One region of the Kluyvera sp. 142486 genome, then DNA from elsewhere that is predicted to be linked to it. Evidence: predicted binding sites of a transcription regulator. Region 1 holds the regulator's gene; each other region holds the start of a gene.
What was found. The regulator Fur, encoded in region 1, represses iron uptake genes when iron is present. The targets are predictions, from matches to a motif close to ATAATAATGAGAACNACTATCAA.
Positions count from the first base shown of each region.

Region 2: sodA (superoxide dismutase [Mn]) is a predicted target of Fur. The motif match lies at 1,622-1,644, and genes of this name have one in related genera.
Region 3: exbB (tol-pal system-associated acyl-CoA thioesterase) is a predicted target of Fur. The motif match lies at 6,570-6,592, and genes of this name have one in related genera.
Region 4: feoA (ferrous iron transporter A) is a predicted target of Fur. The motif match lies at 5,105-5,127, and genes of this name have one in related genera.

Region 1 covers NZ_JBKHUI010000004.1:268,778-276,880, reverse strand. The annotation lists gene nagE (PTS N-acetyl glucosamine transporter subunit IIABC) at 1-1,288, shown strand, start outside; gene glnS (glutamine--tRNA ligase) at 1,475-3,133, shown strand; gene chiP (chitoporin ChiP) at 3,599-5,005, shown strand; gene chiQ (ChiQ/YbfN family lipoprotein) at 5,055-5,390, shown strand; gene fur (ferric iron uptake transcriptional regulator) at 5,504-5,956, opposite strand; gene fldA (flavodoxin FldA) at 6,248-6,778, opposite strand; gene ybfE (LexA regulated protein) at 6,929-7,222, opposite strand; gene ybfF (esterase) at 7,352-8,103, opposite strand, start outside.
Region 2 covers NZ_JBKHUI010000018.1:58,351-66,453, forward strand. The annotation lists gene rhaS (HTH-type transcriptional activator RhaS) at 1-636, shown strand, start outside; gene rhaR (HTH-type transcriptional activator RhaR) at 708-1,559, shown strand; gene sodA (superoxide dismutase [Mn]) at 1,718-2,338, shown strand; gene yiiM (6-hydroxyaminopurine reductase) at 2,345-3,082, shown strand; gene cpxA (envelope stress sensor histidine kinase CpxA) at 3,247-4,620, opposite strand; gene cpxR (envelope stress response regulator transcription factor CpxR) at 4,617-5,315, opposite strand; gene cpxP (cell-envelope stress modulator CpxP) at 5,465-5,971, shown strand; gene fieF (CDF family cation-efflux transporter FieF) at 6,110-7,003, shown strand; gene pfkA (6-phosphofructokinase) at 7,204-8,103, shown strand, end outside.
Region 3 covers NZ_JBKHUI010000014.1:24,749-32,851, reverse strand. The annotation lists gene ACLGE8_RS15735 (hypothetical protein) at 1-119, shown strand, start outside; gene ACLGE8_RS15730 (cytoplasmic protein) at 122-565, shown strand; gene ACLGE8_RS15725 (glycoside hydrolase 43 family protein) at 538-2,070, opposite strand; gene ACLGE8_RS15720 (glycoside-pentoside-hexuronide (GPH):cation symporter) at 2,081-3,460, opposite strand; gene ACLGE8_RS15715 (methyl-accepting chemotaxis protein) at 3,662-5,113, opposite strand; gene exbD (TonB system transport protein ExbD) at 5,345-5,770, opposite strand; gene exbB (tol-pal system-associated acyl-CoA thioesterase) at 5,777-6,508, opposite strand; gene metC (cystathionine beta-lyase) at 6,760-7,947, shown strand.
Region 4 covers NZ_JBKHUI010000003.1:85,529-93,631, forward strand. The annotation lists gene envZ (two-component system sensor histidine kinase EnvZ) at 1-942, opposite strand, end outside; gene ompR (two-component system response regulator OmpR) at 939-1,658, opposite strand; gene greB (transcription elongation factor GreB) at 1,889-2,362, shown strand; gene ACLGE8_RS04590 (Tex family protein) at 2,462-4,795, shown strand; gene feoA (ferrous iron transporter A) at 5,233-5,460, shown strand; gene feoB (Fe(2+) transporter permease subunit FeoB) at 5,489-7,807, shown strand; gene feoC ([Fe-S]-dependent transcriptional repressor FeoC) at 7,816-8,052, shown strand.

The DNA.
Region 1 (8,103 bases):
GGGTGACGGCACTGCGGGTATGTTCATGTCCGGCTTCTTCCCAATCATGATGTTTGGTCTGCCGGGTGCGGCGCTGGCGATGTACTTCGCAGCACCGAAAGCGCGTCGTCCAATGGTTGGCGGTATGCTGCTGTCCGTTGCTATCACCGCGTTCCTGACAGGTGTTACCGAGCCGCTGGAATTCCTGTTCATGTTCCTGGCTCCGTTACTGTACCTCCTGCATGCGATTCTGACCGGTGTGAGCCTGTTTATCGCGACGCTGCTAGGTATCCACGCTGGCTTCTCCTTCTCCGCAGGTGCTATCGACTACGTGTTGATGTACAGCCTGCCGGCAGCAAGTAAGAACGTCTGGATGCTGGTGGTAATGGGTCTGGTCTTCTTCGTTATCTACTTCGTGCTGTTCAGCGTAGTTATCCGCATGTTCAACCTGAAAACGCCGGGTCGTGAAGATAAAGACGACAGCGTGGTAACGGAAGAAGCGAATAGCAACACCGAAGAAGGTCTGAATCAACTGGCAACCAACTACATTGCAGCGGTCGGCGGTACTGACAACCTGAAAGCGATTGATGCCTGTATTACCCGTCTGCGTCTGACCGTAGGCGACTCCGCGAAGGTCAGCGACGCGATGTGTAAACGTCTGGGCGCTTCCGGTGTGGTGAAACTGAACAAACAAACCATCCAGGTTATTGTGGGTGCGAAAGCCGAATCTATCGGTGACGCGATGAAGAAAGTGGTTGCGCGTGGCCCGGTTGCCGCCGCAGCAGCGGAAAGTGCAGCACCAGCAGCGCCAGCGGCGGCAAAACCTCAGGCTGTGGCTAACGCCGCGACCGTAGAAACCCTGGTTTCTCCAATTACCGGTGACGTGGTTGCGCTGGAGCAGGTTCCTGATGAAGCCTTCGCTAGCAAAGCGGTCGGTGACGGCGTAGCGGTAAAACCAACGGATAAAACCGTGGTTTCCCCAGCGGCGGGCACCATCGTGAAAATCTTCAACACCAACCACGCGTTCTGCCTGGAAACGGATAAAGGCGCGGAAATCGTTGTCCACATGGGTATCGATACCGTTGCACTGGAAGGTAAAGGCTTCAAACGTCTGGTTGAAGAGGGTGCAGAAGTGAAAGCGGGTGAGCCAATCCTGGAAATGGATCTGGACTTCCTGAACGCCAATGCGCGCTCCATGATTAGCCCGGTTGTTTGCAGCAACAGCGATGATTTCGGTGGTCTGGTGATTAAAGCCGAAGGTCATGTGGTTGCCGGTCAAACGCCACTGTATGAGATTAAAGGTAAGTAACTGCTCCTGAGTAAAGTGAGTTAAGTGCCTTAAGCGGCGGGGGAGTTCCTCCGCCGCTTTTTTTTGCCGCAAATTCCCCCACATTCATTATTCCATCGCTTTTTTTGTGCAACTAATAGTTGTCTAGAAGCGCGGCTTATAAGATCATGTGCCGTTATACGTTGTTTACGCTTTGAGGAATCTACGATGAGTGAGGCTGAAGCCCGCCCGACTAACTTTATTCGTCAGATCATTGATGAAGATCTGGCTACCGGTAAGCACAACACGGTGCATACCCGTTTTCCGCCGGAGCCGAATGGCTATCTGCACATCGGCCACGCGAAATCTATCTGCCTGAACTTCGGTATTGCGCAAGATTATCAGGGCCAGTGCAACCTGCGTTTCGATGACACCAACCCAGTCAAAGAAGACATCGAATACGTTGAGTCCATCAAAAACGACGTCGAGTGGTTAGGTTTTCACTGGTCTGGCAACGTTCGCTACTCCTCTGATTACTTCGATCAGCTGCATGCCTATGCGGTTGAACTGATCAACAAAGGTCTGGCGTACGTTGATGAACTGACGCCTGAGCAGATCCGCGAATATCGCGGCTCGCTGACCGCGCCGGGCAAAAACAGCCCGTACCGCGATCGCAGCGTAGAAGAGAACCTGGCGCTGTTCGAAAAAATGCGTACCGGCGGTTTTGCCGAGGGCACGGCTTGCCTGCGCGCGAAAATCGACATGGCATCACCGTTTATCGTGATGCGCGATCCGGTGTTGTATCGCATTAAATTTGCCGATCACCACCAGACCGGTACCAAGTGGTGCATCTACCCGATGTACGACTTCACCCATTGCATCAGCGATGCGCTGGAAGGTATCACGCATTCCCTGTGTACGCTGGAGTTCCAGGACAACCGTCGTCTGTACGACTGGGTGCTGGATAACATCACCATTCCGGTTCACCCGCGCCAGTACGAATTCTCGCGCCTGAATCTGGAATACACCGTGATGTCCAAGCGTAAGCTGAACCAGCTGGTAATGGAAAAACACGTAGAAGGCTGGGATGACCCACGTATGCCGACCATCTCCGGTCTGCGTCGTCGTGGTTACACCGCCGCGTCCATCCGTGAGTTCTGTAAGCGCATCGGCGTCACCAAGCAGGACAACACCATTGAGATGGCTTCCCTGGAATCCTGCATTCGCGAAGATCTCAACGAAAACGCCCCGCGTGCGATGGCGGTTATCGACCCGGTTAAACTGGTTATCGAAAACTACCCGCAGGGCGAAAGCGAGTTGGTTTCTATGCCTAACCATCCGAATAAGCCGGAGATGGGTAGCCGTGAAGTGCCGTTTAGCGCTGAGATCTGGATCGACCGCGCGGACTTCCGTGAAGAAGCCAACAAGCAGTACAAGCGTCTGGTGATGGGTAAAGAAGTTCGTCTGCGTAACGCCTACGTGGTGAAAGCAGAGCGCGTAGAGAAAGATGCGGAAGGCAATATCACCACCATCTTCTGTACCTACGATGCCGACACTCTGAGCAAAGACCCAGCAGATGGCCGTAAAGTGAAGGGCGTGATTCACTGGGTTAGCGCAGCACATGCGCTGCCGGTTGAAATTCGTCTGTACGACCGTCTCTTCAGCGTGCCAAACCCAGGTGCCGCAGAAGACTTCCTGTCGGTGATGAACCCAGAGTCACTGGTTATCAAGCAGGGCTACGCTGAGCCTTCTCTGCAGGCCGCTGAGGCCGGTAAAGCGTTCCAGTTCGAGCGTGAGGGTTACTTCTGCCTCGACAGCCGTTATACCACCGCAGAGAAGCTGGTATTTAACCGCACCGTCGGTCTGCGTGATACCTGGGTAGGTTAATTCCTTACCCTGATAAAAACGCCGCGCTTGCGGCGTTTTTTTTCGCCTGCCGCCAGAGGTTCTCTTTCACTGAATGATAATGTTACTTTCGGATGAAAAATACGATCTCTTATAGTTTCGCGAAGCGAATTAATGCAATTATTCTACCTCTAAGTATCCCCGCGCTTTTAATCCCGCTTGTTACAAAAGTCTAATGTAAACGGTCTCATTCACATTTTTATCAGGCCCGGCAAGGCTTGGCGCGAAGATGTTGCAGTAACGCACCCTGTTACAAATGGAAACCAAATATGTGCGCTTTGTCATAATCCTGCACTCTCGTTGCGGAAAAGGATTGATAATTCGCGTCGCGAAAAATAGTCTGTAGGTGTAGTGAAACACAATTTCTTAGCAGTACCTTTTTATCAGTTTTATTTTTTTGCCTTCTGCTTTGCAGCGGCATTTTTAAAAGTCAAAGAGGATATAACTATGCGTACGTTTAGTGGCAAACGTAGTACGCTGGCGCTGGCTATCGCCGGTGTGACAGCAATGTCAGGCTTTATGATGACTCCGGAAGCAAAAGCAGAAGGCTTCATCGACGATTCTACACTGACCGGCGGCATCTATTACTGGCAGCGCGAACGTGACCGTAAAGACGTTACCGATCACGATAAATATAAAACCAACCTTTCTCACTCCACCTGGAATGCCAACCTCGACTTCCAGTCTGGCTATGCTGCCGACATGTTCGGTATTGATATTGCTGCGTTCACCGCGATTGAAATGGCGGAAGATAACGGCAGTGGTCACCCGAACGAAATTGCGTTCTCTTCTAAGAACAAAGGCTACAGCGAAGACTACAGCGGCGATAAGAGCGGTATCAGCCTGTACAAAGCGGCAGCTAAATTTAAATTAGGGCCAACATGGGCTCGCGCAGGTTACATCCAGCCAACCGGTCAAACGCTGCTGGCACCACACTGGAGCTTTATGCCTGGTACCTATCAGGGTGCTGAAGCCGGTGCTAACTTCGACTACGGCGATGCTGGCGCGCTGAGCTTCTCCTACATGTGGACGAACAACTACAAGGCGCCATGGCACCTTGAAATGGACAACTTCTATCAGAACGATAAGAAGACCAAAGTCGATTACCTGCACTCCATCGGTGCGAAATACGATTTCAAAAATGACCTCGTGCTGGAAGCCGCATTTGGTCAGGCGGAAGGCTATATCGATCAGTACTTCGCCAAAGGTAGCTACAAATTTGATATCCCTGGCGGCCCGCTGACCACCAGCTATCAGTTCTACGGTACGCGTGACAAGGTGAGCGATCACGGCGTCAACGATATCTATGACGGTACCGCGTGGCTGCAAGCGTTAACCTTCGGCTACAAGCTGCAAGAAGTGTTCGACTTCCGTCTGGAAGGGACCTGGGTTAAAGCAGAGGGTCAGCAGGGTTACTTCCTGCAGCGTATGACGCCAACCTACGCGTCCTCTAACGGTCGTCTGGATATCTGGTGGGATAACCGCTCTGACTTCAACGCCAACGGCGAAAAAGCGGTCTTCTTTGGCACCATGTATGATCTGAAAAACTGGGATCTGCCGGGTTGGGCGGTGGGTGCTTCTTACGTTTACGCATGGGATGCTAAGCCAGCGACCTGGCAGATGAGCCCGGACGAGTTCTACGACAAGAATAACAAGATCAAAGAGTCTGCCTACAGCCTCGATGTGGCCTACACCGTACAGGATGGCCGCGCAAAAGGCACGCTGTTCAAACTGCACTTCACTCAGTATGACAACCACTCCGATATTCCAAGCTGGGGCGGCGGTTACGGCAACATCTTCCAGGATGAGCGTGACGTGAAATTTATGGTTATCGCACCGTTCACTATTTTCTGATGCTAACGCGGCAGGGGGAGACCTCTGCCGCTGTTAAGAGGCTCATCGTATGAAAAAATTGATTATTGTTGCGCTGATGGCCGCTGGGTTAACCGCCTGTGCGCAATCACCTGCACCGAAGGAAGATAGCAAGCTGAAGGATGCCTACAGCGCCTGTATTAACACTGCAGAAGGCAACCCGGATAAAATTCAGGCCTGCCAGAGCGTGCTAAATGTGCTGAAGCAAGAGAAAGCGCACGAGCAGTTCGCAAACCAGGAAAGCGTGCGCGTTATTGATTACCAGAAATGCATTAACGCCAGAAAAATGGGTAATGACGAAGCGGTAGCGAAGAACTGCGATAAGATTTGGCAGGAAATTCGCAGCAACAACACGCCACAGAAATAAGCTTATGCTGACAACAAAAAACCGCTGCTTGCAGCGGTTTTTTTATGGATATCGTAAAGCAGGGCATAAAAAAACCAGCGCTTAGGCTGGTTTTCGAGACGCACACAGTACGCTTATTTTGCTACCGCGTCATGCGCGTGTTCATCTTCACGGCAGTCGCCTTCAGCGCAGTGACCGTAAAGATAAAGACTGTGGTTCGTTAAGCGGATACCGTGCTTCGACGCGATTTCACGCTGGCGAGCTTCAATGGAATCATCGCTGAACTCGATCACTTTGCCGCAGTCGAGGCAGATCAGGTGATCGTGGTGATGCTGTTGGGTCAGCTCGAAAACGGATTTACCGCCTTCAAAGTTGTGACGGGTGACGATACCGGCGTCATCAAACTGGTTCAATACGCGGTAAACCGTGGCTAAACCAATCTCTTCACCCATGTCGATCAGGCGTTTGTATAAGTCTTCCGCGCTGACATGGTGGTTATCCGGTTCCTGAAGGACTTCCAGAATCTTTAACCGTGGAAGTGTGACTTTCAGGCCAGCCTTCTTTAATGCGGTGTTATTGTCAGTCATGCGGAATCTGTCCTGTTGCTAAACGATTAACTTCCATCAGCGAAAGTATCACAGAGAATGCACCCGAATTAATGCGTCTCATTATAGAATGACCCTATTGAAATGAAAACAGCAAGAGCCGGGTAAACTAAGCTTTCAAAAACGAGGCTTCACCGACAAACTGACGATGAGACCGCGCTAAATCAGAAGATATTGTACAGGTATGCGCTCAAAAGTTAAAAAATTGTAGCTATTATTTTAATTGCTTTTACCTATTAATGCGGCACGATTTATCATCGTGCCGCAGGATAATCAGGCGTTTTTGATCTCATCCAGGTGCAGCTCTTCTGCAACCTGCTTAACCCATTTTTCAACGCGCTCGGCGGTCAGTTCTGGCTGACGGTCTTCATCGATAGCCAGACCCACAAAGTGGTCGTCATCTGCCAGACCTTTAGACGCTTCGAAATGGTAGCCCGCGGTCGGCCAGTGGCCTACGATAGTCGCGCCGCGTGGTTCAATGATGTCGCGAATGGTGCCCAGTGCGTCGCAGAAGTATTCCGCGTAGTCTTCCTGGTCGCCGCAGCCAAACAGCGCAACCAGCTTACCGTTGAAGTCCACTTCTTCTAGCGTAGGGAAGAAGTCATCCCAGTCGCACTGCGCTTCACCGTAGTACCAGGTTGGGATACCCAGCAGCAGAATGTCGAATGCTTCCAGATCTTCCTTGCTGCTCTTGGCAATGTCGTGAACGTCAGCGACATCTTTACCAAGCTGTTTTTGAATCATTTTTGCGATATTTTCGGTGTTCCCGGTATCGCTACCGAAAAAGATGCCAACGATTGCCATGAGTAAAATAACCTCTTGAAACTTAATGATATGGTGGTGGCTTATTGCCCACAGATAAGGGCAATCATAGCAGAACAGAGAGGTGCGCGGAAACCGCTATCGTGCCGGACTGCACACTCTGCTACATGAAAGCGTATTTTGGGGGATTTTTCAGACTTTCCCCTGTCCGTGCAGTTGGGCCAGTTGGCTCATCAGAATCTCTTCGATGAGTTCACTCCGGCTCATATCACGGGCAGTCGCCAGCTCGTTGAGTGCATCAACGGCTTCGTTGTTCAGCTTCAGCTCCACGCGCTTCAGACCGCGCACTTTGTCGCGTTTTAACTGATTACGCTTATTAATGCGCAGCTGTTCGTCACGCGAAAGCGGATTGGTTTTTGGTCTTCCCGGCCGACGCTCATTTGCGAACAAATCTAAGGTCGTACGGTCCGTTTGTTCTTTTGCCATGGTTCTGAGTGACTTCGGGGAAACAAGCTACCGGGCGGTGCCCGGTGCAGACAGCGCGCAATCATACATCAGTGGGGCCCACACGCCAACGACCACGGCCATTCTGGCGCGCGGTCGATGCATTTTTAATCACTCGGCGAGGTAGCGACGAATCGCTCGCAGCACCGCTTCCGGTTTTTCGGCATGAACCCAGTGGCCCGCGCCGGCAATAACATGCGCTTTTGCCTGCGGGAACTGAGCCAGCAGCGTGTCACGATAGGCTTCGGTCACGTACGGCGAATTGCCGCCAGGGATGAACAGGGCAGGGTGGTCCCAGGCCGGGATAGTCTCCCAGCCAACGATATGCGGGTACTGTTCCCACAGCACAGGCACGTTAAATCGCCAGGCACCGTCAACAAAGGATTTCAGCAGGAACTGAATCACGCCTTCTTCTTTAAGGTACTCGCGCATCACCGTGGCGGCCTGCTGGCGGGTTGCCACGCCCGCGTTAGTCACCGCATTAATGGCGGCAAAAATCTCATCGTGACGACGGACCTGATAATTCACGGGGGCAATATCAATCGCCACTAGTCGGTCGATGCGTTCTGGGGCCAGCGCGGTGAGCGCCATCACCGCTTTACCGCCCATGGAATGGCCGATAACCGTCGCTTTCTCAATGCCGTTAGCATCGAGGGTATCGAGCAGATCCTGCGCCATTGCGGAGTAGGTCATCTCATCGGCACGCGGCGACAAACCGTGGTTACGCATGTCTACCTGGAGGATATCGTGGTCGGAGACCAGGTCGCGCGCCAGGATGCCAAGATTGTCCAGACTACCGAACAGCCCGTGGACGAGAACGATGGGAGAATTATTGTGCAGGTTTTGTGCAGATTGCGCTCGGA
Region 2 (8,103 bases), on a different contig from region 1:
TTCGACAGACACCTTTATGAGCACACGGAAAACCTCTGTCTGACCAACGTGCTGTACCGCGCGCCGGATGCTTTCCAGTTCTTGTCAGGTCTGAATAAATTGCTGCCGCAGGAGCAGGATGGTCACTATCCTTCCCATTGGCGTGTAAACCAGAGCACCTTGCAGCAGGTGAGAACGATTGTTGGACAGATGGAAGAGGCGAATGACAGCACCGATATGATGTCGCTGGCGAACCGCGAAATTCTGTTTATGCAACTGCTGGTGCTGCTGCGTAAAGGCAGTCAGGAACAGGGGGCGATGGATAACGATGCTCGCCTGAACCAGCTGATGGCGTGGCTGGAAGAGCATTTCGCCGAAGAGGTGTGCTGGGAAGGAGTGGCGGAGCGTTTCTCGCTCTCTTTGCGCACGCTGCATCGCCAGCTGAAGCACTGCACCGGCCTGACGCCGCAGCGCTATCTCAACCGCCTGCGCCTGATTAAAGCCCGCCATCTGCTGCGCCACAGCGATGAGAGCGTGACCGATATTGCCTATCGCTGCGGTTTTGGCGACAGTAACCACTTTTCGACCCTGTTCCGCCGCGAATTTGACTGGTCGCCGCGCGATATTCGCCAGGGGCGGGATACCCTGCTTCAGTAACGCGAAGAGAATCACCGTTTTTTACCTCGAAACGGCTAATAATAGAAAGTTGTTAGTCGTGAGGTGCCAGCGTGCCAGGCCAGTTAATTCTTCGAAAAGCGGATTTTTTTGCTAATCCGACGCAAGCCGTGGCGGTGGCTGACCGCTATCCGCAAAACGTCTTTGCTGAGCATACCCACGAATTCAACGAGCTGGTGCTGGTCTGGCGCGGCAACGGCTTACACATCCTGAACGACCGTCCTTACCGCATCACCCGCGGCGATCTGTTTTATATCCGCGCGGAAGATAAACACTCCTACGCCTCGGTTAACGATCTGGTTTTACAGAATATTATCTACTGTCCCGAGCGCTTAAAGCTCAATCTTGATTGGGTGGCCCATATTCCAGGGCTGCACGGTTCCCACTGGGCGCCACATTGGCGGATAGGCAGCACCGGCATGACGCAGGCGCGGCAGATAATGACCCAACTGGAGCAAGAGAGCCGCAAAGACGACGCGTTAGCCAACGAGATGTCTGAGCTGCTGTTTGCCCAGCTGGTGGTCTGCCTTAAGCGCTACCGCTATGCCACTGATAATCAGGCAGCGACACAAAGCGAAGCGCTGCTCGACAAGCTGCTGACCGTGCTGGCGGGTAGCCTGAACCGTCCTTTTGTGCTTGATACTTTCTGCGAGCAGCAGGGCTGCAGCGAGCGCACCCTGCGCCAGCAGTTCCGCAGCCAGACCGGTATGACCGTGAACCACTACCTGCGCCAGCTGCGGATTTGCCATGCGCAATATCTGCTCCAGCACACCGAGCTGCTGATTGGCGAAGTGGCGATGCGCTGTGGGTTTGAGGACAGTAACTACTTTTCAGTGGTGTTTAACCGCGAGATTGGCATGACGCCGGGGCAGTGGCGACAAAAAAGCCGAATGCCCGTCAATTAACCTGAATGCCGCGTGTTATCAGGAACATAACAAAATGTTATAACCTTATAAAAACTACGGCATTGATAATCATTTTCAATATCATTTAATTAACTATAATGAACCAACTGATTACGCGGCGTTTACAGGTTTGCCGCCCGACAATAATGGAGATGATTATGAGCTATACCCTGCCATCACTGCCTTATGCGTACGATGCCCTGGAACCGCACTTCGACAAACAGACGATGGAAATCCATCACAGCAAACACCACCAGGCTTACGTGAACAACGCTAACGCAGCGCTGGAAAGCCTGCCGGAGTTCGCTGCTCTGTCTGCTGAAGAGCTGATCGCGAAACTGGACCAACTGCCGGCTGACAAAAAAACCGTTCTGCGTAACAACGCAGGCGGCCACGCTAACCACAGCTTCTTCTGGAAAGGCCTGAAAAAAGGCACCACCCTGCAGGGTGACCTGAAAGCGGCTATCGAGCGTGACTTCGGTTCCGTTGACAACTTCAAAGCTGAATTTGAAAAAGCAGCGGCAACTCGTTTCGGCTCCGGCTGGGCGTGGCTGGTGCTGAAAGGCGACAAACTGGCTGTGGTTTCTACTGCCAACCAGGACTCCCCGCTGATGGGTGAAGCCGTTTCCGGCGCTTCCGGTTTCCCAATTGTGGGCCTGGACGTTTGGGAACACGCTTACTACCTGAAATTCCAGAACCGCCGCCCGGACTACATCAAAGAGTTCTGGAACGTGGTAAACTGGGACGAAGCAGCAGCGCGTTTCGCCGCTAAAAAATAATTTGCATTGCCGGTCTGTAGAAGCGAGTCTGATGACTCGCTTTTTTTGTATCCGCCTAAGGAGCAGCAGATGCATTTTCCGGTTGATGTGTTTATTGGCAAAATCCGCGACTATGACGGCAGTCGCCCAAGCGCCATCGCGAAGGTCCAGATGGATGGCGAACTGGAACTCACCGAGCCAGGACTGTTGGGTGATGAACAGGCCGAGAAAAAAATCCACGGCGGCCCAGACCGCGCGCTGTGTCAGTTCCCCCGCGAACATTACGCCGACCTGATTCGCGACTTCCCCGAGCAGGCCTCCCTGTTTTGCCCCCCGGCGTTTGGTGAAAACCTGTCGACGGAAGGCATGACCGAGCACAACGTTTTTATCGGTGATATTTACCGCTGGGGTGAGACGTTGATCCAGGTCACCCAGCCGCGTTCTCCGTGCTTTAAGCTTAATTTCCACTTTGCTATCAGCGATATGGCATCCCTAATGCAAAACAGCGGCAAGGTCGGTTGGCTATATCGAGTGATTGCGCCGGGTAAGGTCTCCACTGACGCTCCGCTGGAACTGGTATCGCGTCTGAGCGATGTTTCGGTACATGACGCCGCCGCGATTGCCTGGCATATGCCGTTCGATGATGACCAGTATCACCGCCTGCTGAGCGCTGCGGGGTTGTCGGTTAGCTGGAGCAGAACCATGCAGAAACGTCGCCTGAGCGGCAAGATTGAAGATAACAGCAGAAGGTTATGGGGCAAGTAGCCCGGGCGAGGCGTTTACGCCGACCCCGGGGTCGGAGCCGATCTCAGGCTTTGTCACCGATCCCGGCTGCGCTCGGTTATTGTAGGCCTGATAAGCGTAGCGCCATCAGGCGGTCAAAACGCACATACCCAAAAATTCGGCCTGCATATGCAGGCCGATGGTTTTTAAGTTCGCTTATAAAGCGGTAGCCACAGCGTGAGCCGCAACCCGCCGAGCGGGCTATCGTCAGCCTTCACCCAGCCGCGGTGCTGCTGCATGGCGCTTTCGACAATCGCCAGCCCCAGCCCTGTCCCGCCGGATTCGCGGTCGCGCGCTTCATCGGTACGATAGAACGGACGGAAAATCTGCTCGCGATCTTCCGGGCTGACGCCTGGGCCGTCATCGTCCACGTGAACGGTGACGCCATCTTTATCCACCGAGAAGCTCACGGCAATTTTGGTGTGCGAGTAGCGCAGCGCGTTGCGGACAATGTTCTCCAGCGCGCTTTCCAGCGCGTTCGGGTTACCGTAAAGCGGCCACGGTCCCGGCGGATAATCGACGCTGAACGACTTGCCCATCTGTTCTGCTTCAAACGCGGCGTTGTCCAGCACGTCGCCCCATAGCTGATTGGCCTTCAGCGTTTCGCTGACCAGCGCACTTTTCTGCTGATTGCGCGACATCACCAGCATGTCGTTGATCATGCTGTCCAGACGTTGTGCCTCGGTTTCAATGCGCTCCAGCTCTTTACTCTCGCCGCTACGACGGCGCAGCAACGCCGTGCCGAGCTGCAGACGCGTTAACGGCGTACGCAGTTCGTGAGAGATATCGGAGAGTAGTCGCTGCTGCGATGTCATCATGCGCTCAAGCGCCATCACCATCTGGTTAAAGCTGGCTCCGGCGGCGAGGAACTCCTGCGGCCCGGCCTCCAGCTCAGGATGCTGCCGCAGGTTGCCCTGGGCCACTTCATCCGCGGCGTTTTTCAGCTTACGCGCCGGTTTTGCCAGGCTCCACGCCAGCCACAGCAGCAGCGGGGCGCTGACCAGCATGGTGACGATAAGCAGCAGTAAAGGTCGGTCGAACAGCAGGTTGATAAAGTCGGACTGTGAACTGCTTGCTGGGCGGATCAGGTATAACTGGTAGTTATCTTCCCCGTCGCGAATGGAGAAAGGCCCGACCAACTCAACGCGGCCGTACTTTTTCTTCTGCGGGTGATCGGAGTTATCAGACTGGCCGATAAAGTTACGAATGATCTGCATTTCATTGCGTTCCGCGCCGATAACGCGGCCTTCGCTGGTTACCAGCAGTAAACGCTGGCCCGGCGGTGCCCACTTATCAATTGCGCGGAACAGCCGACGCCACCACATCAAATCGTTGGGCGGATCGTTGGCTAGTTCTTCTTCAACATGCTGCTCAATCATCATGCCCTGACGCTGCTCGCTATCGAGCAGCTCGGTCATTTGACGAGAATCGAGCTTTGGCAGCATCAAAACCAGCATCAGCACCAACGCCAGCGTTAACCAGAAGATGGCGAAGATGCGAGCGGTTAAACTTCCTATCATGAAGCGGAGACCATCAGATAGCCGCGACCACGCAGGGTTTTAAACCACGGATGACCGTCTTTGCGCTCCGGCAGTTTACGGCGCAGGTTTGAGATGTGCATATCAATCGCGCGGTCGAACGGCGTTAAGCGCTTGCCCAGCACTTCCTGACTCAGGTGTTCACGAGAAACCACCTGGCCCAGATGCTGTGCCAGCAGATAGAGCAGGGTAAATTCAGTACCGGTCAACTCGAGCGTTTGACCATCGAAGCTGGCTTCCTGACGACCAGGGTTCAGGCTCAGCGCGTCAACTTCTACGGTTGGTGAACTGGTATCGCTACTTTGCTGCTGTTCGCTCCAGTGCGAACGGCGCAAAATAGCGCGAATACGCGCGACCAGTTCGCGATCGTTAAACGGTTTAGGCAGATAGTCATCCGCGCCCAGCTCAAGGCCCAGCACGCGATCCAACTCGCTTCCGCGAGCGGTTAACATAATGACGGGAGTCTGGTGTGTCTGTCGCAATTCTTTCAGCGTGTCGATACCGTTTTTCTTCGGCATCATCACGTCGAGTAAAAGTAGGTCGATGCTGTCGTCAATCAGCGATAACGCCTGTTCGCCATCATGGGCAACAAGGACGTTAAAGCCTTCCATATCAAGAAGTTCCTTGAGCAAGGAAGTCAGCTCACGGTCATCATCAACTAATAAAATTTTATTCATATTTTCATCCCTCCGAGGCAGAAATTACGTCATCAGAGCCAGCGAATCCATGACTTTACGTTGTTTTACACCCCCTGACGCATGTTTTCAGCCTGAATCGTAAACTGTCTCTCGTTGAATCGCGACACAAAAGTTTTTGGGAGCATGTGATGCGCAATGTTATCGCTGCCGTCATGGCCTCAACGCTGGCATTCAGTGCATATAGCCAGGCCGATGAAGTCGTCACCAGCGTTAACTGGCACCCAGTGGAAAGCAATACGCTGCGGAACGGCCAGGGCCATATGTTCGACGGTATTAGTTTAACCGAACATCAACGCCAACAGATGCGCGATCTGATGCAAAGGGCACGACACGATCGTCCACCTGTTAATGTTAGCGAAATGGAGACAATGCATCGCCTTGTCACCGCAGAAAAATTTGATGAAGCCGCCGTGCGAGCCCAAGCCGAGAAAATGGCTGAGGAGCAGGTTAACCGCCAGGTAGAAATGGCGCGGGTACGCAACCAGATGTACCGCCTGTTAACGCCGGAGCAGCAAGCGGCTTTAAATGAGAATCACCAGCAGCGTATGGAGCAGCTGCGTGACGTTGCACGGATGCAGCAAGGTTCAGTACCGAGTCAGAACCTGTTTAGTAGCAATACCCGTAGCAACCAGTAACAAACCCTGTTTTTCCTTGCCATAGACACCATCCCTGTCTTCCCCCTCATGATGAGGGGGTTTTTTTTGTCTTAAATTCGTCACCGCGCACCCCTCATACATTCCGCTATACTACGCAAATTGAAAGCAGGAGTGTTTATGAATCAATCCTATGGACGACTGGTAAGTCGTGCTGCAATCGCCGCGACGGTCATGGCTTCCGTGCTGCTGGTGATTAAAATCTTTGCGTGGTGGTATACCGGGTCAGTCAGTATTCTGGCGGCGCTGGTCGATTCACTGGTGGATATCGCCGCCTCGCTCACTAACCTGCTGGTGGTACGCTATTCGCTGCAGCCGGCGGATGAGGAGCACACTTTTGGGCACGGCAAGGCCGAATCGCTGGCGGCGCTGGCGCAAAGCATGTTTATTTCCGGTTCGGCGCTGTTCCTGTTCTTGACCGGGATTCAGCATCTGGCGCGGCCAACGCCGATGAGCCAGCCGGGCATCGGCGTGGTGGTGACGGTGATTGCGCTTATCAGTACATTAATCCTCGTGACCTTTCAGCGCTGGGTGGTTAGAAAAACCCAGAGCCAGGCCGTACGCGCGGATATGCTTCATTATCAGTCTGATGTTATGATGAACGGCGCGATTCTTGTCGCGCTCGGCCTCTCCTGGTACGGCTGGCATCGCGCCGATGCGCTGTTTGCATTAGGAATTGGCATCTATATTCTATATAGCGCGTTACGCATGGGGTACGAAGCGGTGCAATCGCTGTTGGATCGCGCGCTGCCCGATGAAGAACGTCAGGAAATTTTCGACATCGTGACCACCTGGCCAGGTGTGAGCGGTGCTCACGATCTCCGTACGCGGCAGTCAGGGCCGACCCGCTTTATTCAGATTCATATTGAAATGGAAGACAACCTGCCGCTGGTTCAGGCACATCACGTTGCCGATCAGGTGGAGCAGGCGATTTTGCATCGTTTTCCTGGGTCCGACGTGATTATTCATCAGGATCCATGCTCTGTTATGCTGCAGGCAAACAGAGACGTTTGAACTTTCGTAGTGGTTGTATGAAATGTGAGCTAAGTCGGCATTATTTGTATAAATAACCGCCGGTTAGCCTGACCTGAATCAATTCAGCAAGAAGCGCTTGATATACTATCTCTACATAGAGTCGTTCTCTCCCCCCTACATTGTGGGAGCGCTTCGGGCAGAAGAATTAATTTTTAGCATTCCTAAGTTCAGAGGTAGTCATGATTAAGAAAATCGGTGTGTTGACAAGTGGCGGTGATGCGCCAGGTATGAACGCCGCCATTCGCGGCGTCGTGCGCGCAGCGTTGACGGAAGGCATTGAAGTCATGGGCATCTATGACGGTTACCTGGGCCTGTACGAAGACCGTATGGTGCAGCTCGACCGTTACAGCGTGTCTGACATGATTAACCGTGGCGGCACCTTCCTGGGCTCCGCGCGTTTCCCAGAATTCCGTGATGAAAACATCCGTGCCGTGGCTATCGAAAACCTGAAAAAACGTGGTATCGATGCGCTGGTGGTTATCGGCGGTGACGGCTCCTACATGGGTGCCGTGCGCCTGACCGAAATGGGCTTCCCATGCATCGGCCTGCCGGGCACCATCGATAACGATATCAAAGGCACCGACTATACCATCGGTTTCTTCACCGCTTTGAGCACCGTGGTAGAAGCGATTGACCGTCTGCGTGACACCTCTTCTTCTCACCAGCGTATCTCCGTTGTTGAAGTGATGGGCCGTTACTGCGGCGACCTGACTCTGGCTGCGGCTATCGCGGGCGGCTGCGAATTTATCGTGGTTCCAGAAGTGGAATTCAAACGTGATGACCTGGTGGCTGAAATCAAAGCGGGCATCGCAAAAGGTAAGAAACACGCGATCGTGGCGATTACCGAGCACATGTGCGACGTTGACGAACTGGCTCACTTCATCGAAGCTGAAACCGGCCGTGAAACCCGTGCAACCGTTCTGGGCCACATCCAGCGCGGCGGTTCCCCGGTTCCTTACGACCGTATCCTGGCATCCCGTATGGGCGCGTACGCGATTGAACTGCTGCAGCAGGGCTTCGGTGGCCGCTGCGTCGGTATTCAGAACGAAAAACTGGTTCACCATGACATCATCGACGCT
Region 3 (8,103 bases), on a different contig from region 1:
TAAGTCAAATTATTGAGTTAAAAACCCAGGAGATAAATGATAATGGCAATGAAATTTGGCTTAATTTAATGACACAGGAAAAAGTCACGCCGCTTTTTTATAATTTAACGGATAAGTAAGTATGAAACTTGTCGATGTTAATCAGGCTAATATATCGTTAAGCCAACCGGTAAGCGATGAAACGCTCTTGCAGCGTAACCTTCAGGCCCTGCGCGATGACAAAAACGCCGAGGGTCGCCGCATCTCCAACCCTTCCGTCCCGCTCACCGCTGCATTGGTCAAAATGAAGTGGAAGAATCGCCGCGACATCTATGCCTATCAGGTCAAAGAAGAGATCTTTGGCGCCGCGCTGTGTGAGGTGATGGAACGTTATCCGCACCTGCGCGATAAAATCCTCGCCCATACCGAAGCCAGCTATCAGCACGTGCTGCACCGCGAAACCGCGACCCTTGAAATCAGCCGCGGCCTCGCCGATGGTGACTACCGGACCTCAAACGTCATTCTTAAACTCGATAAAGATGACGAGAAACGCCCGGATCAGCCGGTAATATCCGTCGCAAAATAGTCAAACCCGCAGGAACCCTGAGATACCAACGCGTTCTTCGTCAGCGCGACAAGCCCCACTTTGGCCCCCACCCATTTACCTTTGCCCGCCGCGAACGGCGGCGTCACCGACTGCCAGCTTCCCTCAGGTTCACGCCAGGCGAAGCGGCAAATGCCTCCTCGGGTCACGCTAACCTTTAGCTCGCAGCGCCCAACGTTCAGCGGCGCGATAACCTGACGGCTTTCGCGCACAATACCGGCATCGCTCATCCAGCCCGTCACCCAAAGCAGCTGATGCTCACCGTCCCATTTTTCCAGCAGCAGCGCCGCGTAGCGCTCACCGTAGATAATCAGACCGCCCGCATCACCGTTTTCCGCCGCCTTCAAGGTCAGCGACGTCCGGGCAGTAAACTGCCAGGCGGGGAATTTTTGCAGCAGCAGGTTAGGCAGCCAGTAAACGTTGCCTTTATCCTTACCTTGCGGCAGCGGACAGCAGCGTAAATTGAGGCGGTCGTTGCCCGGCAGCAGCCACTCTGCGCGCGGGTTAGCCTGCCATTGCCACTGCAGGCCCGGTACGCCGCGCGCGAAGCTATCGTCAGTTTGCGGCAAGCAGCGCGGCGACGGCGGCAGGCTTGCCGGACGCGCCCAGCGCATCACCGGCTGCCCTTCCCCTTCATCGCCAATCGGCTCGCCGATACGCGGCCAGCCATCCTGCTCCCAACGCATCGGCTGCAGATGGACAATCCGCCCGTAGAGGTGCGCATCCTGGAAGTGCACAAACCAGCATTCACCGTCGTCCAGCTCCACCCAGCCGCCCTGATGCGGGCCATTCACCGGCGTATCGCCCTGGAACAGGACGTTTCTGGCTTCCCACGGCCCGGTCATACTGCTGGCGCGCAGCACGGTTTCCCAGCCTGTCTCCACACTGCCCGCTGGGGCAAAAATGTAGTACCAGCCGCCGCGCTTATAGACTTTTGGCCCTTCCAGCGTCGGCTGATCGCAGCTGCCGTCATAGATGATGCGCCCTTCGCCCAGAAGAGAAGTACCGTCAGGCGACATAGCAAACAGCTGCAGCTTATGCTTGATGCCGCTACGGCTATGGGCAAAAGCATGCACCAGCCAGGCGTCGCCGTTGTCATCCCAGAACGGGCAGGGGTCAATCCAGCCTTTCGCGGGCTGAACGCAGTGCGGCGCGCTCCATCTCCCCCAAGGGTCGTCGGTCTGGCACATGAAAATGCCTTCATCCGGCGTGCTGAAAAACACCCACAGCTTATCGTCATGCCAGCGAATTGACGGTGCCCACACCCCTTTTCCCGGCTGATATTCGTCGTAGCCAGGCAGCGGCAGCGCGTCGAAAACGTGGTTGATAATCTGCCAGTTGACCAGGTCCGTCGAATGCAGAATTGGCAGCGCGGGCATATGGTTAAAACTGGAGGAGACCATAAAAAAGTCATCCCCGACCCGGACGATATCCGGGTCCGAATAGTCTGCGCACAGAATCGGGTTCTGATATTCAGATTGCGTCATCTCACCCTCCTCAAGCTTTACTTAATTCGCCGTCAACCGCCTGTGGCTCTGCGGTTGTCGCCGGGGAACCTGCCTGCTGGCGAGCGGAGAGGTCACGTTGAATCATCGCCATTTTCTGGTCGTCGAGTTTATAGAAGCGGGACAACCACCACAGCACCAGGTAAGAGAGCGATGGCCCAAGCGTCAACAGACCAACAATACCCATCGTCGCCATCGGCGTTTGTTCGCTGACGCCCGCCTGATAGCCAAACAGCCCCAGCGAGAAGCCCACCACCGCACCGGCTACCGCCATGCCCATTTTCAGCGCAAACAGGTTGCCGGAATAGGAAAGGCCGGTAATACGGCGGCCAAATTTCCACTCGCCGTAGTCGGCGGCGTTGGCCATCATGTTCCACTTAAACGGTTGATACATCTGGTGGAAGAAGCCGACGAGGAAATAGAGCGGGAAGACGACCGGCAGCCAGGTCGGCGGCACAAAGAACATCACCACGCCCACCGCCACCAGCAGCAGGTTGATATTTTTGAACAGCGAAACCGCACGATAACGCTTCGCCAGCCAGCCGGCGGCGATGCTGCCGATAATAGTGCCAACCACGCTGGTTGAGACAAAGGCCGACTTCATCGCCGTACCCGCCGCAGACTCCACGCCGCCCATCATCAGGTAGGTGGCATAGTAGAGCGTGGCGGCGCTGCGCATCACGCCCGCCATGCTGGAGAAGAAAGTAATGATCGCCACGATCCGCCACTGATCGTTTGCCAGCAGCGAACGGAGGTCTTCACGAATACTGCCCTGCTGCTCAACCGCAGGCGCCACGCGCTCTTTGGTAGAGAAGAAGCAGAACGCCAGCATCACGATGGCAATCAACCCCATAATTCCCATGGTGGCCTGGAAGCCAAACTGCTTGTCCTCTTTGCCCAGATAATCGACCAGGAACAGCGTTGCCACGGAGACCATCAGCCCGGCAATAGAGGAGATCGTAAAGCGATAGGACTGCGCCGACAGACGATCTTTTTCATCGCGGGTGATCACCCCGCCCAATGCGCAGTAAGGGATGTTGATAAAGGTGTAGCACAGCATCAGTAAGGTGTAGGTCAGGTAAGCGTAAACCAGCTTGCCCGAAGCGCCGAACGCAGGCGTGGTGAAGGTCATCACCGCCAGCACGGCATAGGGAATAGCAAACCAGATAAGCCACGGGCGGAAATGGCCCCAGCGGGTTTTCACCCGGTCGGCGACGATGCCGGTCAGCGGGTCGGTGATGGCGTCAAGCACGCGGGTCACCAGGAACATCACCCCAACCGCCGCGGCGGAGAGGCCGTAAATATCCGTGTAAAACCAGGTCAAAAACATCGTTACAGAAGAGTAGACGATGCCGCAAGCGGCGTCGCCCATGCCATATCCCAGCTTTTCTGCGATAGACAATTTGCTGTCATTTGCCACGAGAATATCCTCCGGAATTGAAGAGGCTTCAATGTAGGAGGATGGCTAAGACAATCCTATTGTCATTTTTCGTACTGGTATTATGTTTTCTGGCAACTGCGGAAGTTGTCACATAACTGGATGATTTATCATACCACTTTCATTTTTGTGACCTTACACCAGGCGGAAAACGGAAATCGCCGACTTCAATTCACCGGTATGACGCTGCTGTTGATGCGCCACCTGAATGGTTTGGGCCACGTGCTGGATGTTCTCCTGCACGCTGGCATCGATGGTGGCAATGCTGCCTTTCATCTGCAGCACGCTGGTTTTCTGCTGGTCGCTCATTGAGAACAACACATCGACGCAGGACTGCAGGCTGTCGATATTACTGATAATCGACGCCATCGTTTTCCCCGCCCGTTCAACCTGCTCCGCCCCCTGATGGGTACGCTCAACGGAGGTGGCAATCATCTGGCGAATATCGCGGGCCGCCTCTTCGCAGCGTAGCGCCAGCGTACGCACTTCGGCCGCCACTACCGCGAAGCCCTTGCCGTGCGCGCCCGCCCGCGCCGCCTCAACGGAGGCGTTCAGCGACAGAATATTGGTCTGGAAGGCAATACCGTCGATAAGCTCAAGAATCCCGTTGATTTTCAGCGATTCGTCGCGGATATGCGCCATTGAAGCCATTGCCAGGCGAATATTCTCCCCGCCCTCCTGCGCTACGCCGCTTGCCTGCTCCGCCAGCGTCCGCGCTTCGCTGGCCTTCTCGCTGGTAAGCGAGGCTGCCCCGGCGAGCTGTTCCATGGCGCTGGCGGTTACCGCCAGCGAGCGCGCCTGGTTGTCCGTACGTTCGGAGAGCGCGGTGTTGCGCTGGAGCAAGGTTTGCGAAGCTTCAAGCAACTCAGAGACGTTGCCGCTAACCTGTTCAAGGGTATTTCGCATCGCATCCAGCGTCAGGCTAAAGGTACGGGCAAACGGAGAGCGGCTGGTTTTGCTGTCACGCTCAAGCGTCAGGAAGCCCGACTCGCGGTTGATAACCGAGGCCAGTTTCGCCACCTCACTGGCCGAACGGGCATCCTGCTCCATCCGCACCGCCAGCAGCACCAGAAATATCGTCTGCGCGACCACGTACAGCCCGTGCATCACCACCATTTCCAGCCCGGTATGCATGAATACGGTAATATTAAACAGGCCATATTCCTGTAAATAATTAAACACCAGATGATGTACGGCAATAACGGCCGCACCCATAATTAATGGCCGCCAGTCTCGCCATGCCAGCAACGCAGAGAGCAATACAAACACCGAGAAGTGGTATTCGGTCTCGCCACCGCCCAGTTGAATAAGCAGCGCGGAATAGGCCATCATAATAAAGGCGTAGACCAGCCGGGTAATTAATCTGCCGGGAAGAAGGAGCGTCATCAATGTGCCCAGCACCGAAAGCAGCGTGGCCACCAGCAGCGCCAGGCTGAGGTTATCGTTTATCGCCCCTACGCCCAGCGAAACACCCCACATCACCCAGGCCAGCGCCATCAGCAGTCGGTCCGCTCTGCGGCGAATGGAGGATAAAGAGAACAGATTCTGAGACAGCCCGTTGGGCTGCCAAAACGTCATTATTGCCATGATATATTCCGCCCGCGCAGGTGTAATTTCACGTCATATTATTGTTAGCGTTCAGAATTAAGCGTAGAGGGGTTATTTCTTGCTAGCCACTATATTGTTAAAAATATATCGCTAAGATTAAGTTGTACTTAATTTTATTTAACAGCGGGTTGGAATATATAAGACTTAAGGGAAATATTATATTGCAGGGGGAATAATAACGGATGGCGCAGAACGCGCCATCCGGGATACTTATTTTTTCGCGACGGTCTCTTCGCCAACGAGGCCAATCTTCAGATAGCCCGCCTGGTGCAGGGTATCCATGACCTTCATCATCGTTTCGTAGTCCACGGTTTTATCCGCGCGGAAGAAGATGGTGGTATCTTTCTTGCCTTCCGTGAGCGTATCAATCGCCGTCACCATGTTGTCGTCGGTGACAGGATCATTGCCGAGGAACATCGATTTGTCCGCCTTCACCGACAGGTAGACCGGTTTATCCGGGCGAGGCTGCGGTTGGCTGGATGACGCAGGCAGATTCACTTTGACATCTACGGTTGCCAGTGGCGCAGCAACCATGAAGATAATCAGCAGTACCAACATGACATCGATAAACGGCGTCACGTTGATATCATGCATTTCGCCATTATCGTCCAGATTTTCATTAAGACGCATTGCCATGGGGCGTTAACCTACTCGTAATTTCTGGGCGGTACGCACCGGATGTACGCCGCTGGCGCTGAGGTCCAGGTCACGGCTTTGCAGCAGCAGAACCTGCGCCGCAACGTCGCTCAGGTTGGCTTTAAAGCCGCCAATCAGACGCGCAAAGATGTTATAGATAACCACCGCTGGAATCGCGGCGAACAGGCCAATCGCGGTCGCCAGCAGCGCTTCTGCGATACCCGGCGCCACAACCGCCAGGTTAGTGGTCTGGGTCTGGGCGATGCCGATGAAGCTGTTCATGATACCCCATACGGTACCAAACAGGCCGACGAACGGGGAGATAGCGCCGATGGTCGCCAGGAAACCGTTACCACGGCCCATATGACGACCCACGGCCGCCACGCGACGTTCCAGACGGAAGCCGGTACGTTCTTTAATGCCTTCGTTATCTTCCGAACCTGCAGAGAGCTCCAGCTCGTTCTCAGCTTCGTTGATTAACTGCGTGCTCAGGCTGCGGGCATCGAATGCAGCCGCAATTTCATTCGCCTGATTCAGGGAACGCGCTTCGCCTAACAGTTTCTGTTCGCGCTTGAGGCGGCGCTTATGGGAAAGAAGCTCAGCACCCTTGCTGAAGAAAATAGCCCAGGTGACGACGGATGCCAGTATCAAGCCAATCATGACCACTTTAACCACGATGTCGGCATGATGATACATACCCCAAACGGAGAGATCCGCCTGCATCAAATTATTACCCACTGTGTATCTCCAGGACATAAATCACAAATTCTGAGCACAATAATATCAAAACATCGCCGAATTGATAGTAGTTCTCATTAGTATTTACATATTGACCCAAATCACACTTATTTTCCTTGCGCTTACGCAGTAAAAAAGTTTTCAGCCGGTTTTTTGGCAAAATTTTCTGCTGTTCGCGCACTAAACGGTAGATCCCGCGTGCAATCGTGTTAATTTAGCCATCCAGACGTATAAAAACAGGCAGACAGAAAATGGCAGACAAGCACCTCGATACCGCGCTGGTTAACGCCGGACGCAGCAAAAAATACACCCAGGGATCGGTGAACAGCGTCATTCAGCGCGCCTCTTCGCTGGTGTTCGACACGGTCGCCGCCAAAAAGCATGCGACCCACAACCGCGCTAACGGCGAGCTGTTCTACGGCCGTCGCGGCACTCTCACCCACTTCTCATTGCAGGAAGCAATGTGTGAACTGGAAGGCGGTGCCGGCTGCGCCCTCTTCCCGTGCGGTGCGGCCGCGGTCGCCAATACCATCCTGGCGTTTGTGGAACAGGGCGATAATGTGCTGATGACCAACACCGCCTATGAGCCAAGTCAGGACTTCTGCACCAAAATTCTCGGCAAACTGGGCGTCACCACCAGCTGGTTTGACCCGATGATCGGCGAAGGGATTGCCGAACTGATTAAGCCCAACACCAAAATCGTGTTCCTGGAATCCCCTGGCTCCATCACCATGGAAGTGCACGACATTCCGGCCATCGTTGCCGCCGTGCGCCGCGTCGCGCCTGAAGCGATCATCATGATCGACAATACCTGGGCGGCGGGGATTCTGTTTAAAGCGCTCGATTTCGGTATCGACATCTCCATTCAGGCAGGCACCAAATACCTGATTGGCCACTCGGATGCAATGGTCGGTACTGCGGTGTCTAACGAACGCTGCTGGGCACAACTGCGCGAAAACGCCTACCTGATGGGCCAGATGCTCGACGCCGATACCGCTTACATGACCAGCCGCGGCCTGCGTACGCTGGGCGTGCGTTTACGTCAGCACCATGAAAGCAGCCTGAAGGTTGCCGAATGGCTGGCGCAACAGCCGCAGGTTGAGCGCGTGAACCACCCTGCGCTGCCGGGCAGTAAAGGGCATGAATTCTGGAAGCGTGATTTTACCGGCAGCAGCGGCCTGTTCTCATTTGTGCTTAAAAAACAGCTGAACAATGAAGAGCTGGCGAACTATCTCGATAACTTCTCGCTGTTCAGCATGGCCTACTCCTGGGGCGGATTTGAGTCGCTGATTCTGGCGAATCAGCCGTCCGAACTCGCCAGCATTCGTCCGGAAGGAAAAATCGATTTCACCGGCACGCTGGTGCGCGTCCATATCGGTTTAGAAAACGTTGACGATCTGATTGCGGATTTAGCGGCAGGATTTGCCCGCATCGTGTAACATGACCTCAGCCCGGTGGCCCAGGCTATCGGGTGGGTTAGCAATGTTTTTGATGCGTCAGTCAGGCGCGTCACCGATGTTGAGAACAGTCGGTCCCCGAAGTGATTCACCACCGTCTGCGTAAACCGTTTCCGCGTTGTTGTCAGTAAATCAGGA
Region 4 (8,103 bases), on a different contig from region 1:
GCCGCTTTCCGCTGCGATCACTTCACCCAGCACCGTGTTGAGATCGATAAACTCCAGCGGCATCTCCTGACCGGTACGCAGATAGTCAATAAACTGCTCGATGATGGCGTTGCACTCTTCAATATCTTTATTGATTGATTCGGCAAGATAACCATCTTCTTCGCCCATCATCTCCGTCGCCAGACGAATACGCGTTAGCGGCGTGCGCAGGTCATGGCTGACACCGGCCATCAGTAACGTACGGTCGTCGGAAAGCTGCTTCACGCCCGCGGCCATATGGTTAAAGGCTCGAGTCACCGAACGCACCTCTGACGCACCATATTCACGCAGCGGCGGAGGAATGATGCCCTTACCGACCTGCAGCGCAGCGTGCTCCAGGTCGACCAGGGGTCGGTTCTGGATACGGATAAATAGCCATGCGCCGCCTATCGCCAGCAGCATAATTGCCAGGGTATAGCGGAAGAGCGGAGAGAAGTCTCCCTGATGGATCTCGGTTAACGGCACGCGCACCCAAATATTGGGCGACAGCCAGGTCTTCAACCAGACCACCGGGGAGCTTTTATTGACTTCAACGCGAACTTCAGTCGGCCCGCCCAGCTGCTGGGCCATCTGCTGACTTAAGAACTCGTAATGCTGAGCCCAGCGTAAACCGGCCTCTTCTGCGGCTTCATCGGAATAGAGTGAGATACCCAGTTCACGATAGATCTCGCGGCGAAATGCCGGCGGCACGACGAGCTGCGTGCCGTCCTCCAGCTGCAGTTTATCGGTCATCAGCATACGGACTTCATAAGCTAAGACCTTATTAAACTGCTGCAGGCTTGGCAAAATCGCGAAGTTCAACACCACAAGGTAGGTTGTCACCAGGCTGACAAACAGCAGGGTGACAATCAACAGTAACGTGCGGGCAAATGAACTTCGAGGCGAGAAGCGCAGTCGCCTCATGCTTTAGAGCCGTCCGGGACGAACACGTAGCCCAGACCCCAAACGGTCTGGATGTAGCGTGGGTGAGCCGGATCTTCTTCCACCATGCGGCGCAGGCGAGAAATCTGCACGTCGATAGAACGCTCCATTGCCGAGTATTCACGACCACGGGCCAGGTTCATCAGCTTGTCGCGAGACAGCGGTTCACGCGGGTGGCTAACCAGCGCTTTCAGCACCGCAAACTCACCGCTGGTGAGCGGCATCGGCTCGTCTTCGCGGAACATTTCGCGAGTACCGAGGTTCAGCTTGAACTTACCGAAGGCGATAACCGCTTCTTCCTGAGAAGGCGCGCCCGGCAGTTCGTTCGCCTGACGACGCAGCACCGCACGAATACGGGCCAGCAGTTCACGCGGGTTGAACGGTTTCGGAATGTAATCGTCGGCGCCAATTTCCAGGCCCACGATACGGTCAACTTCTTCCCCTTTCGCCGTCACCATGATGATCGGCATCGGGTTGCTCTGGCTACGCAGACGACGGCAAATCGACAGACCGTCTTCGCCTGGCAGCATTAAATCCAGAACCATCAGATGGAATGATTCACGAGTCAGCAATCGGTCCATCTGTTCGGCGTTAGCTACGCTTCGAACCTGGAAACCCTGCTCGGTCAGATAACGTTCCAGCAGCGCGCGCAGGCGCATATCGTCATCCACAACAAGAATCTTATAATTCTCTTGCATTGTTTTTACTCCCAAAGGTTCGCAACAATTATTCAGCATGTATTCTCAAAAAAGCCTGCGCTTGCGACCAGCTAAATCTGGTATAAATTCCAGGCTAAATTGTTACAAAGCATATTTAACAGCGAGTTAAGTATACAATGAATCTTAATACACATTATTTATTCTGTCGGCATACTCACGTAATACGTATTGTGCGTATTCTTTCTTCGGCAGCCAGGTAAGCACGGAACATGAAAACACAGTTAATCACCCGTGAAGGGTACGAAAAGCTCAAAAAAGAGATGGATTATCTCTGGCGCGAAGAGCGCCCGGAGGTCACAAAGAAGGTGACCTGGGCCGCAAGCCTTGGCGATCGCAGTGAGAATGCTGACTATCAGTATAATAAGAAACGCTTAAGAGAGATTGACCGACGCGTTCGTTATTTAACCAAGTGCCTGGAAAATCTGCGCATTGTCGATTACTCGCCGCAGCAGGAAGGCAAAGTCTTTTTCGGCGCCTGGGTTGAGATTGAAAACGACGACGGCGACACCAAGCGTTTCCGTATCGTTGGCTACGATGAGATTTTTGGTCGCAAGGACTATATCTCCATCGACTCACCGATGGCCCGCGCGCTGCTGAAAAAAGAGGTTGGCGATCTGGCAGTGGTCAACACCCCAGCCGGCGAAGCAAGCTGGTACGTGAATGAGATCGAATACGTAAAATAAGGCCGGAACAATCCGAAGCCCCCGCTGATGACTGGCATTTTTGCCAGTCAATCCGTATAACTGTCCCCTGATTTTATGACCTAACAGTGAAACCAAGCCATGATGAATGATTCGCTCTGCCGCATTATTGCGGGTGAACTTCAGGCCAGAGCCGAACAGGTGGAAGCCGCCGTTCGCCTGCTTGATGAAGGGAACACCGTGCCGTTTATTGCACGTTATCGTAAGGAAATCACCGGCGGACTGGATGATACGCAGCTGCGTAATCTGGAAACCCGCCTCGGGTATCTGCGTGAGCTGGAAGACCGCCGTCAGGTCATTCTGAAATCCATCGGTGAGCAAGGTAAGCTGACCGAAGCGCTGGAAAAAGCCATCAACGGCACGCTCAACAAAACCGAGCTGGAAGACCTCTACTTACCGTATAAACAGAAGCGCCGCACCCGCGGGCAGATTGCCATTGAAGCGGGCCTTGAGCCGCTGGCAGACCTGCTGTGGAGCGAGCCGTCTCACGACCCGGAAACCGAAGCGGCCAAATTTATCGATGCCGATAAAGGCGTCGCGGATACCAAAGCGGCCCTCGACGGCGCGCGTTACATCCTGATGGAACGCTTCGCAGAAGACGCAGGCCTGCTGGCTAAAGTGCGTGACTATCTGTGGAAGAACGCCCACCTGGTCGCCAAAGTGGTCAGCGGTAAAGAAGAGGAAGGCGCGAAATTCCGCGACTACTTCGACCATCACGAACCGATTTCAACCACCCCTTCCCACCGCGCGCTGGCCATGTTCCGCGGGCGAAACGAAGGCGTGCTGCAGCTCTCTCTCAACGCCGACCCACAGTTCGACGAGCCGCCGAAAGAGAGCTACTGCGAACAGATTATTATCGATCACCTCGGCCTGCGCCTGAATAACGCCCCGGCGGACAGCTGGCGTAAAGGCGTGGTGAGCTGGACCTGGCGCATCAAGGTGCTGATGCACCTCGAAACCGAGCTGATGGGCACCGTGCGCGAACGCGCGGAAGATGAAGCCATCAACGTCTTCGCTCGTAACCTGCACGACCTGCTGATGGCGGCACCGGCTGGCCTGCGCGCCACCATGGGTCTCGATCCGGGCCTGCGTACCGGCGTAAAAGTGGCGGTGGTTGACGGCACCGGCAAGCTGGTCGCCACCGACACCATTTATCCACATACCGGTCAGGCGGCGAAAGCGGCGGTTGCCGTTGCCGCGCTGTGTGAAAAGCACAACGTTGAACTGGTGGCTATCGGTAACGGGACGGCATCTCGTGAAACCGAGCGCTTCTTCCTCGACGTGCAGCAGCAGTTCCCGAAAGTCACCGCGCAGAAGGTGATCGTCAGCGAAGCGGGCGCTTCCGTCTACTCGGCCTCCGAACTGGCTGCGCTGGAGTTCCCGGACCTCGACGTTTCTCTGCGCGGCGCGGTATCTATCGCCCGTCGTCTACAGGATCCGCTGGCAGAGCTGGTGAAAATCGACCCGAAATCTATCGGGGTTGGCCAGTATCAGCACGACGTCAGTCAGACTCAACTGGCGCGTAAGCTGGATGCGGTGGTGGAAGACTGCGTTAACGCCGTCGGCGTAGACCTGAACACCGCTTCTGTAGCGCTGCTGACCCGCGTGGCGGGCCTGACGCGCATGATGGCGCAGAACATCGTCGCCTGGCGCGATGAGAACGGTCAATTCCAGAACCGCCAGCAGCTGCTGAAGGTGAGCCGTCTGGGGCCAAAAGCGTTTGAGCAGTGCGCGGGCTTCCTGCGTATTAACCACGGTGATAACCCGCTGGATGCTTCAACCGTTCACCCGGAAGCGTATCCGGTGGTCGAACGTATTCTGGCGGCGACGCAGCAAGCGCTGAAGGATTTAATGGGCAACAGTAATGAGCTCAGAAATCTGAAAGCCTCTGAATTCACCGACGATCGTTTTGGTGTGCCAACCGTTACCGACATCATCAAAGAGCTGGAAAAACCGGGCCGCGACCCGCGTCCTGAGTTCAAAACCGCGAAGTTTGCCGACGGTGTGGAAACCATGAACGACCTGCTGCCGGGGATGATCCTCGAAGGCGCCGTCACCAACGTCACCAACTTTGGCGCGTTCGTGGATATTGGCGTGCATCAGGATGGTCTGGTCCATATCTCGTCGCTGGCGGATAAGTTCGTCGAAGACCCACACACCGTGGTGAAAGCGGGCGATATCGTCAAAGTGAAGGTGCTGGAAGTGGATCTGCAACGTAAGCGCATCGCGCTGACCATGCGTCTTGACGAGCAGCCGGGCGAAACCAACGCCCGTCGCGGCGGCGGTAACGATCGCAGCCAGGGCAACAGCCGCCCGGCCGCGAAAGCCGCAAAACCTCGCGGTCGCGAAGCGCAACCGGCAGGCAACAGCGCCATGATGGACGCGCTGGCAGCCGCCATGGGTAAAAAACGCTAATCGTAAAAAGTAGCCCGGCCGAGCTTAGCGACGCCGGGAAGGCTCCAGAGCCTCCCCGGCGTCGGCGTTAAAACGCCCCGCCCGGGCTACCGCTTATTTGGCAGGCCTCAGTCATTATTATCTTCCTATCAGCTTTTAATAATAAGCGTCATCATGTTTTATTTTATTAACCAATGAAACTTTAATTAAACATTAAGCGACGAAAATAATATTTAATTCATTTACGGCTACAATGAGTTGCTTGCGTCATATCAAAAAAAGTGCAAATTCCGCTCGAAATTCCCGCCGATCGCATAATATGTATTGATGATAAAAACCATTCTCATTATCATCATTTTCAGTAGGCTTTATTTCTTTATTCGTTGACGACGCCCCGGTTGCCGCCAGGCAGCGCGCGGTGCTCCCCTCGTTCAGCTAGCGATACACAAGTAGGTTATATGCAATTTACACCTGATACTGCGTGGAAGATTGTCGGTTTTTCCCGCGAAATTAGCCCAGCTTATCGTCAGAAACTGCTGTCCCTGGGCATGCTGCCGGGATCGTCCTTTAATGTGGTTCGCGTAGCGCCACTCGGCGACCCTATTCATATTGAAACCCGTCGCGTTAGCCTGGTATTGCGTAAGAAAGATCTCGCGCTTATTGAATTAGAAGCCGTCGCGCAATAACCCCAGCCCGGTACTAAGAGTCTGAAATATGAAAAAATTAACCATCGGTTTAATTGGTAATCCTAATTCCGGCAAAACAACCTTATTCAACCAGCTCACCGGCGCGCGCCAGCGCGTAGGCAACTGGGCCGGGGTAACGGTAGAGCGCAAAGAAGGCGCGTTCGCCACCACCGACCATCAGGTCACCCTCGTCGACCTGCCGGGTACCTACTCGCTGACCACCATCTCCTCGCAAACCTCGCTGGATGAGCAGATTGCCTGCCACTATATTCTGAGCGGTGATGCCGACCTGCTGATTAACGTGGTCGATGCCTCTAACCTCGAACGTAACCTCTACCTGACGCTGCAGCTGCTCGAACTGGGCATTCCGTGCGTGGTCGCGCTGAACATGCTCGACATTGCCGAGAAACAGCAAATCCGCATCGACGTGGATGCACTCTCGGCACGCCTCGGCTGCCCGGTTGTGCCGTTGGTTTCCACCCGCGCTCGCGGAATTGAAGCGCTGAAAATGGCGATTGACCGCCATCAGGGCAACCAGCCAATTGAGCTGGTGCACTACCCGCAGCCGCTGCTGCGTGAAGCCGATAACCTGGCAAAAGAGATGGCTCAGGAGATCCCTGAACGTCAGCGCCGCTGGCTTGGCATGCAGATGCTCGAAGGCGATATCTATAGCCGCGCCTACGCCGGCGACGCCGCGCACAAGCTGGATGTTTCCCTGGCGCATCTGAGCGAAGAGATGGACGACCCGGCGCTGCATATCGCTGACGCCCGCTATCAGAGCATTGCCGCGATTTGCGACGCCGTCAGTAACACCCTGACCGCCGAGCCAAGCCGCTTTACCGCCGCGCTGGATAAAATCGTCCTCAACCGCGTGCTGGGTTTACCGATTTTCCTGTTCGTCATGTACCTGATGTTCTTGCTGGCTATCAACATCGGCGGCGCGCTGCAGCCGATCTTTGACGGCGGCTCTGTTGCTATCTTTATCCACGGTATTCAGTGGATTGGCTACCAACTACACTTCCCGGACTGGCTGACGGTCTTCCTGGCGCAGGGTATCGGCGGTGGTATCAACACCGTGCTGCCGTTAGTGCCACAAATCGGCATGATGTACCTGTTCCTCTCCTTCCTTGAAGACTCCGGTTACATGGCGCGTGCGGCATTCGTGATGGACCGCCTGATGCAGTCTCTGGGTCTGCCGGGTAAATCCTTTGTGCCGCTGATCGTCGGCTTCGGCTGTAACGTGCCTTCGGTGATGGGCGCACGTACCCTGGATGCCCCGCGTGAACGTCTGATGACCATCATGATGGCGCCGTTTATGTCCTGCGGCGCGCGTCTGGCTATCTTCGCCGTCTTCGCTGCGGCCTTCTTCGGCCAGGGCGGCGCGCTGGTGGTCTTCTCTCTGTACGTGCTGGGTATCGTTATCGCCATCCTGACCGGCCTGATGCTCAAATACACCATCATGCGCGGTGAAGCGTCGCCGTTCGTGATGGAACTGCCGGTGTACCACGTACCGCACATTAAGAGCCTGATTATCCAGACCTGGCAGCGCCTGAAAGGCTTCGTGCTGCGCGCCGGTAAAGTTATCGTTATCGTCAGTATCTTCCTGAGCGCGCTGAACAGCTTCTCGTTCAGCGGCAAAATCGTCGACAACATCAACGATTCGGCGCTGGCCTCCGTCAGCCGTGTCATCACCCCAATCTTCAAACCGATTGGCGTGCACGAAGATAACTGGCAGGCCACCGTGGGTCTGTTTACCGGCGCGATGGCGAAAGAAGTGGTGGTCGGTACGCTGAACACCCTCTATACCGCCGAAAACATTCAGAATGAAGAGTTCAACCCTCAGGAGTTCAGCCTCGGTGAAGAACTGCTAGCAGCGGCTGATGAAACCTGGCAGGGGCTGAAAGACACCTTTAGCCTGAGCGTGCTGGCTAACCCAATCGAAGCCAGCAAAGGCGACGGTGAGATGGAAACCGGGGCGATGGGCGTGATGAGCAGCAAGTTTGGCAGCGCGGCGGCAGCCTACAGCTACCTGATTTTCGTCCTGCTCTACATTCCTTGCATCTCGGTGATGGGGGCGATTGCCCGTGAGTCGAGCCGCGGCTGGATGTCCTTCTCCGTTCTGTGGGGCCTGAACGTCGCCTACTCGCTCTCGACGCTGTACTACCAGGCTGTGAGCTTTAGCCAGCATCCGCGCTACAGCCTGGTGTGCATCCTGGCGGTAATTCTGTTCAACGTGGTGGTTATCGGCCTGCTGCGCCGCGCTCGTAGCCGGGTGGACGTCTCACTGCTGGCGGCGCGTAAAACGCCAACCTCATGCTGCTCTAGCCCAGCTGGCGATTGTCACTAGGAGTCAGCATGGCATCATTGATTGAAGTACGCGATATGCTGGCACTGCAGGGACGCATGGAAGCCTCACAGCTCAGCGCCCAACTGCAGACGCCGCAGGCGATGATCGATGCCATGCTGAGCCGCCTGGAAGCCATGGGGAAAGTCATGAAGATTGACGAAGAACCAGATGGGTGTCTGACCGGTAGCTGCAAAAGCTGCCCGGAAGGAAAAGCCTGCTTACGTCAGTGGTGGGCGCTACGCTAAAACGTATTCCCGGCGTTAACACAACGCCGGGAATAACATGTTCGACCCTAC